DNA from 3 places in the Pseudonocardia aurantiaca genome. Region 1 is predicted to be linked to each of the others. Evidence: riboswitches for the same ligand, from Rfam matches in the RefSeq annotation. Region 1 holds a riboswitch; each other region holds the start of a gene.
The links. Region 1 has a riboswitch for S-adenosylmethionine ahead of ABD143_RS22655 (aminotransferase class V-fold PLP-dependent enzyme). Riboswitches for the same ligand answer to the same signal wherever they lie in the genome.

Region 1 (3,267 bases):
GCCGGCTGCCGGCGCGGCGCCACCGCCGCATGCCGTCAGGAATACGGCGGCGGCGGCCAACAGGCCTGCTCGGACGGGGAACGCGATCATTGGGGTCCTTCTACGGGCCACCGCACCGTCGTCGACGGCGCGCGCTCTGGATTCGGGGATCGTCGGAGCGTCAGGCCGGACAGAGCGCCGCGCTGGTGCGGCAGAGGTCGATGTGGTGGCGCCAGGCGTGCCACGTCGTGTGCAGCGGGGTGCTCCCCGGACCCGGCACGGCGACCTCCATCGCTCCCGGCGGTAGCACCCGTTCCCGCTCGCGCGGGGGGTTGCTGCGGCGTCGTCGAGCCAGGTCTCTCAGCCGCTCTGGATGGTGGCGGCCGTCGCCGGCCGCGATCCGACGGTACGTATCTGAGGAGCCGATTATCAAGCGCTTCCCGGGGAACTGTGTCGTGCGCCATTCACGGACCGAAATGACCGGACAGTTCCGCTCGCAAAATGTCCGACGCCGGCATTCCTTGACAGCAGTGGCAGTCGTCGGCCGTCGCTTGCCCAGCTCAGCGGGGCCGCGGCAACCCCAACGGGCGGGGTGCTGCACCCGCTGGCCACAGGGGTTGCCGGAACGGGTCCGCCGCGATTCACTGATGGCGTGATGCGCATGGTCCTGGAGCAGTTCTGGCCGGGCCGGCGAGGCGAGCAGTTCGACCAGTTCTGTCGCCCGGCCGCGTCGCGGCCCGGGCCCCACGAGCGCGCATTTCCTGCGCACTCCCATCTGCCCTGAGGCCGTGGCGCGGCCGCCCCGCGTCCACCGTCCCTCCCCGAACGGGAGATCCGCCGTGTCCGTCACCGACGAACTGCTCGCCCACAACGCCAGGTACGCCGCGTCCTTCGAAGGTCCCCTGCCGCTTCCGCCCGCCAAGCACCTCGCAGTCATCGCGTGCATGGACGCCCGGCTCGACGTCTACAGGATCCTCGGGCTCGAGCCCGGCCAGGCGCACGTCATCCGCAACGCCGGTGGTGTGGTCACCGACGACGAGATCCGCTCGCTGGCCATCAGCCAGCGGCTGCTCGGCACCGAGGAGATCATCCTCATCCACCACACCGACTGCGGGATGCTCACCTTCACCGACGACGAGTTCAAGAAGGCCGTGCAGGACGAGACGGGCATCAAGCCCGAATGGGCGGCCGAGGCCTTCGGTGACCTGGAGGAGGACGTCCGCCAGTCGATCGCCCGGATCAAGGCCAACCCGTTCGTCCCGCGCAAGGACTCCATCCGCGGATTCGTCTTCGACGTCGCCACGGGAAAGCTGAACGAGGTCGTGTGACGGTCGGGCGGGCCGGCTTGACCGGCCCGCCCGGCCGCCCGTACCTTCGCTGTCAGGTCAAGAGCGCCAGCGCCAAGCCCCGGCTCGCTGGCCGGCAACCCTCCTCCGCGGTGGGGTGCTCCGGGTGACGACCAGGCCGCCGTGCACCCACGGCGGCAAGCGCGGACCCGTCACGACACCGGGTCCTGAAGAGGGTCCGGAGGACCGTCATGACCGCTGTGCTGCCCGCCCGTCCCGCAGCCGCCGCCTCCACGCAGCCCCTCCCCCGGCTCATTGGAGCCGAGCTGGAGGTGCCGCTCGTCACCGGCGACCGCGTGCGCTACGCCAACCTCGACCTCGCGGCGAGCGCCCCCGCTCTCGCAGGCGTGGCCGACCACGTCACCGAACTCCTGCCCTTCTACGCGAGCGTCCACCGTGGGGCGGGCTACGCCTCCCAGGTGTGCACGGCGGTGCTGGAGCAGGCCCGCGAGACCGTCGGGCGGTTCGTCGGGGCCCGCGGCGACGACGTCGTGGTGTTCACCCGCAACACCACCGACGCGCTCAACCTCCTGGCCGGCTGCGTCCCTGGGCGCGTGCTGCGCCTCGACGTCGAGCACCACGCCAACCTGATCTCGTGGCGCACGGGCCGGGTGCTCCCCGCCGCGCCGACCGTGGCCCAGACCCTCGCCGACCTGCGCGCCGCGCTCGCCGCCGAACCCACCGCGCTGCTCGCCGTGACGGGCGCGTCGAACGTGACCGGCGAGATCCTCCCGCTCGCCGAGATCACCGCGATCGCCCACGCGGCAGGCGCCCGGGTCGTCGTCGACGCCGCCCAGCTCGCCCCGCACCGGCGGATCGACATCGCCGGCGCCGGCATCGACTACCTCGCCCTTTCCGGCCACAAGCTCTACGCCCCGTACGGCGCGGGCGCGCTGGTGGGGCGCCGCGACTGGCTCGACGACGCCACCCCCTACCTCGCCGGTGGGGGCGCCGTTCGCGCGGTGGCCGTGCCGAACGCCTCTGGCGTCAGCGAGGTGACCTGGGCGGCCGCGCCGCACCGCCACGAAGCCGGCACCCCGAACGTCCTCGGCGCCGCCGCGCTCGCGCAGGCGTGCCGATGCCTCGACGCCGTGCTCGACGACGCTCTCGACCACGAACGCGCCCTGCTCGCCCGGCTGGAGACCGGCCTCGCCGCCGTCCCGGGCGTGCGAACCCTGAACGTCTGGCCGGACGCCACGGACCGGGTGGCCGTCGCCTCCTTCGTCGTGGACGGGTACCCGGCCGGCCTGGTCGCCGCGGTCCTCTCCGCGGAGCACGGCATCGGGGTGCGCGACGGGAAGTTCTGCGCGCACCCGCTACTGGCCCGCCTGGCCGGCACCGCCGACGGCTGCGCCGTGCGGGCGAGCCTCGGGCTGAGCACGAGCACGTCCGACGTGGACCGGCTGGTGGAAGGCGTCCGCGCGCTCGTGGCGGACGGACCGGGGTGGGACTACGCGGTGGTCGACGGGCGGTGGACGCCGGTGCCCGACCCGCGCCCGGCCGACCCGCTGGGCGTGGGTCTCACAGGTCTGCTCGCGCCGGGCTGCGGGGGCTGACGCGAAACAGCAGAAGCCCTCAGACGCCCGGATCACCGGGATCTGAGGGCCTCCGTGCTGTAGAGGAATGCGGCGTCAGTCGAACTCGCCGAGCTTCACACCCGCGACGAACGCCTGCCACTCCGAGGCGGTGTACCGCAGGACTGGACCTGCGCCCTCGTCCTTGGTGTCGCGGACGAGACGGCCCCCGTCCGGGAGATCAGCGACCTCGACACACCCGCCGCCGTTGCCGTTGCTGGCGCTGGACTTGCGCCAGACCACCCCGTCCAGATCGATCATCGCAGCTCACCTATGGCCTTCTCGATGGCACGCGCCGAACCCTGCTCGTCCAGCGCGGACGCGCAGAGCCGGTCGAACACCACACTATAGGCGCCTACCTGCTGTGA
Region 2 (3,267 bases), on a different contig from region 1:
AAGCGGCGTCAGCGCAACAAGTCGGTCCGGTCTGCCGTCCGCACTGCCGTACGGCGCTTCCGCGAGGCGGTGGAGGCCGGCGACACCGAGAAGGCCACCCAGCTGCAGCGCGCCGCCTCCCGCGCCCTGGACAAGGCCGCCAGCAAGGGCGTCCTTCACAAGAACCAGGCCGCCAACCGCAAGTCGGCGATGGCGAAGCGCGTCAGCGCTCTCTGACTCGGCTCTTCACGAACGGCGCTGCCCCCTCGCGGGCAGCGCCGTTTGTGTGCGCGCTGCGCGGGACTCTCACGTACGTCAACCGCTCGGCGGCGCGCGCGCTCGCCGCCGTCGCAAACGTGACGTCTCCTACAAGAATGTAGACAGTATCCGAGACGCTCGCCGACAGTGGAGGTTCGCCCGCAGGCGGCCTACCCCTGCTCTCCGGCCGCCCGAGCCCTAGGAGAAGTTCTCGATGCTCGTCAACCTGATCGCCATGGTCCCAGCCGTTCTCGCCGGTATCGGAGGCGCGCTCCTCGGGGACAAGATCGGGCTCTGGATCAAGAAGTTGCGCACCAGCGGCAACAGCTGACCGACCGACACCCCATCAGCGGCGGCCCCTGGCCGCACAGATCCGCAGCACCGCCCGCTCCAGCGCGTAGTCGGCGTCGGCCGCCGCGCCCTTCACGTCGGCATTGACCTCGGCGGCCGCCGCGAACGCCTCGGCGATCGCCTCCGGCCCCCACGACCGCACCTGCTGCTGCGCCTTGCGGATCTTCCATGGCGGCATGCCGAGTGTGCCTGCGAGGCGGTTGGGGTCGCCGCGGCCGGCCGAGCCCACCTTCGCGAGCGTGCGCAGCGCGTCCGCCAGCGCGTCGGCGATCAGCACCGAGGGCACCCCGAGCAACTGTGCCCACCTCAGCGCCTCCAACGCGCCCGCCCGGTCGCCAAGCACGACCTTGTCGGCCACCGCGAACCCGGACGCCTCGGCGCGACCACGGTGGTAACGCCGCACTGCCTGCTCGTCGACGGTGCCGCCGGTGTCGGCCACCAACTGGCCCGCGGCGGAGGCCAGCTCCCGCAGGTCGGAGCCCACGGCCTCGATGAGCACACCCACAGCGGCCGGCGCGATCTTGCCGCCGACGCGGCGCACCTCGGCGCGTACGAAGTCGGAGCGCTCCTCGAACCGGGTGATCTTGTTGCACGTGGTGACGACAGCGCCCTTCTTGCGCAGCTCGTCGGCCAGCGCCTTGTTGCGCGCCCCGCCCGCGTGCGCGACGACCAGCACGATGCCGTCGACGGGGTCGCCGGACTGCCTGGCGATGGCGGTGGCCATCTCCTTGCCGACCTCGTGGGCGGCCATGAGGACGACAACCCGGCCCTCCGCGAAGAGCGACGGGCTGAGGCTCTCCGCGAGATCGCCTGGCGTGAGGTCGCCGGCGCGGACCTTGCGTACCTCGGCCCCCGGCTCGACGGCCTTGACCTCCGCGATCACCTGCTCGACCGCCCGCTCGACCAGCAGCTCTTCCTCTCCCAGCACGAGGTGCAGCGGCGCGGGTGGGGGCGGCGCGGACATGCCGTCCATGCTCGCGCACGGCACCGACGATTCGTGACCCGGCTCCCAGATCACGGGACGGACTTGGGGGAGCGGCCGCTGGTGTCGTAACGTGAAGGTCATCCCACGGCGACGTGCTCCGGGGACCACAACTGCACATGGCTCATCCAGAGGGGCAGAGGGAACGGCCCGACGAAGCCCCGGCAACCGGCGATGCGCGTCTGCGCTCGATCACGGTGCCAATTCCGACCCGCATGCTGCGGGAAAGATGAGGAGATCTCGTCATGACCCTGTCTGCCGCCGCCACGGCCGCCACCTCCTACGACCTCGGCCCCGCCCGTGCCCTCTCCTGTCGGGAGTGCGGCCACGAGATCCCGCTCGCCGCGGAGTTCGCCTGTCCCCAGTGTTTCGGTCCCCTCGAGGTGGCCTACGACTTCGGCACGGTGACCCGCGAGTCGATCGAGGCAGGCCCCAAGTCGATCTGGCGCTACCGGCAGCTGCTGCCCGTGCCGTCCGACGTGCAGAGCCACCCGAACACCGAGCCCGGCCTCACCCGGCTGATCAAGGCCGACCGGCTCGCCGCCGCGCTCGGCGTGCGCAACCTGTGGGTCAAGGACGACACCGGCAACCCGACCCACTCCTTCAAGGACCGCGTGGTCGCCGTCGCGCTCGCCGCCGCCCGCGAGCTCGGGTTCTCGGTGCTCGCCTGCCCGTCCACCGGCAACCTCGCCAACGCCGTGGCTGCCGCCGCGGCGCGGGCCGGCTGGGACTCGGTGGTGCTGATCCCCAAGTCGCTCGAGCAGGCCAAGGTGCTCACCACCGCCGTGTACGACGGCACCCTGCTGGCCGTCGACGGCAACTACGACGACGTGAACCGGCTGGCCACCGAGCTCGCCGCCGAGCACGAGGACTGGGCGTTCGTCAACGTCAACGTGCGGCCGTACTACGCGGAGGGCTCCAAGACCCTCGGCTACGAGGTGGCCGAGCAACTCGGCTGGCGGCTGCCGGAGCAGATCGTGATCCCCGTGGCGTCGGGCTCCCAGCTCACCAAGGTGGACAAGGGCTTCACCGAGCTGGGCAAGCTCGGCCTGGTGGAGCCCACCCCCTACCGGGTGTTCGGCGCCCAGGCCACGGGCTGCTCGCCGGTGGCGAAGGCATTCGCCGACGGCCACGACGTGGTGCAGCCGGTCCGCCCCGACACCATCGCCCGCTCGCTCGCGATCGGGAACCCCGCCGACGGGCCCTACGTGCTCGACACCGTCCGCCGCACCGGCGGCGCGGTCGGGCACGTCAGCGACGCCGAGGTCGTCGAGGGCATCCGGCTGCTCGCCCGCACCGAGGGCGTGTTCGCCGAGACCGCCGGCGGCGTCACCGTCGCGACCGCCAAGAAGCTCATCGAGGCCGGCCAGATCGACCCGGACGCCGAGACCGTGCTGCTCATCACCGGCGACGGCCTCAAGACCCTCGACGCCGTGGCCGACCAGGTCGGCCCGTCGGCCACCGTGCCCTCCACCAGCAAGGCCGTACGCGAGGCCCTGGCGGCCCGCGGGCTCTGACGGGGTCGTTCCGCCCGATCTCAACTGACGCTCATCTTGAGAGTGGGGGGTGATGCCGAGATGTGGCGCAGGCGCAGGCAGGGACAACTCACATGGATGCCGGCTGCCGAACTCGAGCCGATGATGGGGCGGGTGATCGAGCCCGAACCCGGGCGTCGAGTCGACGGCCGGGTGGCGATC
Region 3 (3,267 bases), on a different contig from region 1:
CCAGCCGGTGGCGAGCCAGGGCACGATCTCGCCGGTGTCGGGGTTCTGGTCGGTGAGCGAGTCGACGATCTGGCGCAGGGAGTAGATCGAGTCGTTGCTGCCGACCTGCTGCGGATCCAGGCACCCCTGGTCGCTGCCCACCGCGAAGGTGAGCGTGCCGCCGGCTTGCGGCGGCCCCGCATCGGCGTCCGGTGGCGCCGAGGTGCTCCCGGAGCCACAGGCGGCCACGGTCAGGGCCACGACGGTGGCGAGCACGGCGGCCGGCAGCCGCCGTGGCGGTACGGCGGGACGGGGGGTCGAACTCATCGGGATGTCCTTCATGGAGGCCAGGCGTGGTGCGCAGGGGATCACGTGCTGGGGCGAGCAGACCTCGACGGGCACGCCGGAGCGAGGATCAGGGGGAGCAGCTCGGCGCGGTGCGACGGCGCTGTACACACCGGGGGTGCCGGACGTCGGCAGGTCGTTCCGGCAGCGGGGTGGAGGCCCGCAGCGTCAGACGCGACAGCAGGCGCTGGCGATGCGCAGCAGGTCGACGTGCAGCCTGCGACAGCTGCCGGTGCTGCGGTAGAACCAGCGCACGTCAGCCTCCACCGTTCACGATGTGAGCACCGGTTCCGCGCGGGGCTCGCCGCGGCGTCGTCCGCCGCAGCGCTGACCATAGATACTCGAAACCGAACGATCAACACTCAATTGGACCGGCGAGCATGCCCTGCCGTCGCCCCACTCACCCGAGGCCCGTCGGATCCGGCCACGGGCCGCAGGTCGTGACGCGCCCGATACACCGTGTGTTCGTCACATCATTGACAGATCCATCGGGTGGTCGCCTACATTCGATGTCGTCCATCCAGAGCGGCCGAGAGATCTGGCTCGTCGAAGCCGCAGCAACCATGTGCCTCACGGCGCCGGGTGCTAACGCCAGGATCGATGGGAGACATCGTGCGTCGATCGCACGCCCGGCCGGCGGCCACGCGGTCGTCGACGTGGTTGACGTCCACCTGGTCGAAGCGTCGGCACGTCGATCTGTGCCGCACGCAGGCCGCTCTTTGTCGCTGACCCATCTCGGCCTTCTGGCCACCCCGCTTCCCGTGCGCTGACGCGTACGGGTGGGCTCTGACGCGCCTCGGTCAGGTCTCTGTAGGACGGTGATTCCGGCGGTGCCGGAGCCGTCTTTTGTCCACAGTGGATTCGCCCCGTGCCGGGGGTTCCTGCTGTCCGTGTCGTAGGAGGACAGTCATGCCAACGTTCCCGCACATCCCGGCGGCGCGCCGCCCGTCGCGGTCCGCGCGCGCCGGAGTCGTCGACGTCGTGGTCATCGGTGGCGGCGTGGTCGGTGCGGCGGCTGCATGGCAGCTCGCCGGCCGGGGCCGCGAGGTGGTACAGCTCGAGCAGTTCGAGGCCGGGCGTGCGCGCGGTTTCCCGTACGGATCGGCGGAGCTCTACCGGCCGTCCTACTCGGCGGCGCCGTACGTGCGCCTCGCCATGGAAGCTCTGCCGCTGTGGCGCGAGGTGGAGGCCCAGACGGGCGCAGCGCTGTTGCAGATCACCGGGGGCGTCGACCACGGTGATCCGCGCCGAACGAGCGCGCTCGCCGGATCCCTCGGCGAGCACGGCATCGCCCATGAGTGGCTCGATGCCGACGAGGCGTCGCACAGGTGGCCGGGGATGGTGTTCAGCGGCCCGGTGCTGCACCAGCCGGACCGGTCCGGCCGTCTTCACGCCGATCACGCCGTCGCCGCTCTGACCGCGGCCGCCGTGGCGCACGGGGCCGTGGTCCACCGTTCCACGCCGGCGACGGCGATCGCTGTGCGCGGAGACGATCTCGTCGAGGTAGAGACACCACGCGGCCCAGTCCGCGCCTGCCGGGCGGTGGTGGCGGTGGGAGCGCGCACCGCGGATCTGCTCGACGGGCTCGTCGAGCTGCCCAGGCTCCGGGTGACACAGGAGCAGCCCGCGACGTTCCCGCTGCAAGGCGGGGTCGCCCCGTTCTCCCCTCACCACGTCGCATGGCCGACGTTCGTCCACCACACCGGTCCGGAGCACGGCTGGCCCAGCAGCGTCCACGGCACGTCCACTGCGGACGGACGCGTGAAGCTCGGGTTCCACGGCGTGGGGACGCAGACCCACCCGCATCGGCACGCGTTCGCGCCGGAGCCTGTGCAGCTGCGCAGGCTGCAGGAGTACGTGACCGCCTTCCTCCCGGGGCTCGACCACAGGCTGCCCACACCGATCGGTTGTACCCGCACGTCGACCTCCGACGGGAGGTTCCTGCTGGATACGGCGGGTCCTCTGGTCGTGGGAGCGGGGTTCTCGGGTTACGGGCTCGCGTTCGCCCCAGCGCTGGGACGGGTGCTCGCGGACCTCGCGACCGGTGTGATCGACCGCGCGCCCGCGGCGGCGGCCGGGCGATGAGCGAGCTTGCGAGCGAATCAGTGTCACGGCGTCTCCGCGAAGCGCTGACCGAGCGCAGCGAGGGATTGCGATGAGTTCTCCCGCGCTCGAGGTTCGCCAGGTCGCCTACACCGACCCGCTGGTGGTGCCGATGCTCACCGAGCTGGACCACGAGTACACGACCCGCTACGGGCATTCGCTCGGCGACATCGGCGAAGAGATGCGTCGTCGACCTGAGGAGTTCGGCGCCCCGGACGGCGGGCTGATCCTCCTGCTCACCGACGGCGACCCGGTGGCAGGGGGCGCTTTTCGCCGCTTCGACGACCACACCGCAGAGCTCAAGCGCATCTGGACGCACTCCGCGCACCGCCGCCGGGGTCTGGCCCGCCGGGTGCTCACCGAGCTCGAGCGGGAGATCACCGCGCGCGGATACCGCCGGATCTACCTGACCACTGGACCGCGCCAGCCGGAGGCCAAGGGCCTCTACCTGGCCACTGGCTACACGCCGCTCTACGACCCGGAGTTGCCGGCCGAGGAGATCGGCAAGCACCCCTTCGAGAAGGAAGTGAGCTCTCGATGAGCGCAGCTCCCGATACCGCGGCAGTGACCGCGAACAGCCCACCGGCCGCCACCGAGGACGCCGGTGAACGGCTCGTCGTCGTTCCGTCCCGGCACCCGTGGCGGTGGGCGGCGACCGTGGTCGTCGCGGTGCTGCTCGCGATGGCGATCAACGCGCTCGTCACCAACCCGGCGTGGGACTGGCCCACGGTCGGGCAGTTCCTCTTCGCCCCGTCGATCCTGCGGGCGGTCGTGCTGACCCTGCAGCTGACGGTGCTCGGGATCGTCATCGGTTTCGTCCTCGGCACGGTTCTCGCGGTC

Region 2: linked by a shared signal. The riboswitch ahead of thrC (threonine synthase) and the one ahead of ABD143_RS22655 (aminotransferase class V-fold PLP-dependent enzyme) in region 1 are both predicted to bind S-adenosylmethionine.
Region 3: linked by a shared signal. The riboswitch ahead of ABD143_RS04170 (FAD-dependent oxidoreductase) and the one ahead of ABD143_RS22655 (aminotransferase class V-fold PLP-dependent enzyme) in region 1 are both predicted to bind S-adenosylmethionine.

What each region holds. Positions count from the first base shown of each region.
Region 1 is NZ_BAAAJG010000015.1:106,127-109,393, reverse strand. Features, by position in the region: gene ABD143_RS22665 (ABC transporter substrate-binding protein) at 1-90, opposite strand, end outside; SAM riboswitch class I at 265-359, opposite strand; gene ABD143_RS22660 (beta-class carbonic anhydrase) at 819-1,307, shown strand; SAM riboswitch class IV at 1,363-1,475, shown strand; gene ABD143_RS22655 (aminotransferase class V-fold PLP-dependent enzyme) at 1,517-2,881, shown strand; gene ABD143_RS22650 (DUF397 domain-containing protein) at 2,957-3,160, opposite strand; gene ABD143_RS22645 (helix-turn-helix domain-containing protein) at 3,157-3,267, opposite strand, start outside.
Region 2 is NZ_BAAAJG010000029.1:149,869-153,135, reverse strand. Features, by position in the region: gene rpsT (30S ribosomal protein S20) at 1-216, shown strand, start outside; gene holA (DNA polymerase III subunit delta) at 584-1,552, opposite strand; SAM riboswitch class I at 1,692-1,806, shown strand; gene thrC (threonine synthase) at 1,816-3,087, shown strand; gene ABD143_RS36460 (hypothetical protein) at 3,184-3,267, shown strand, end outside.
Region 3 is NZ_BAAAJG010000002.1:457,075-460,341, forward strand. Features, by position in the region: gene ABD143_RS04165 (ABC transporter substrate-binding protein) at 1-306, opposite strand, end outside; SAM riboswitch class I at 838-931, shown strand; gene ABD143_RS04170 (FAD-dependent oxidoreductase) at 1,234-2,409, shown strand; gene ABD143_RS04175 (GNAT family N-acetyltransferase) at 2,480-2,968, shown strand; gene ABD143_RS04180 (amino acid ABC transporter permease) at 2,965-3,267, shown strand, end outside.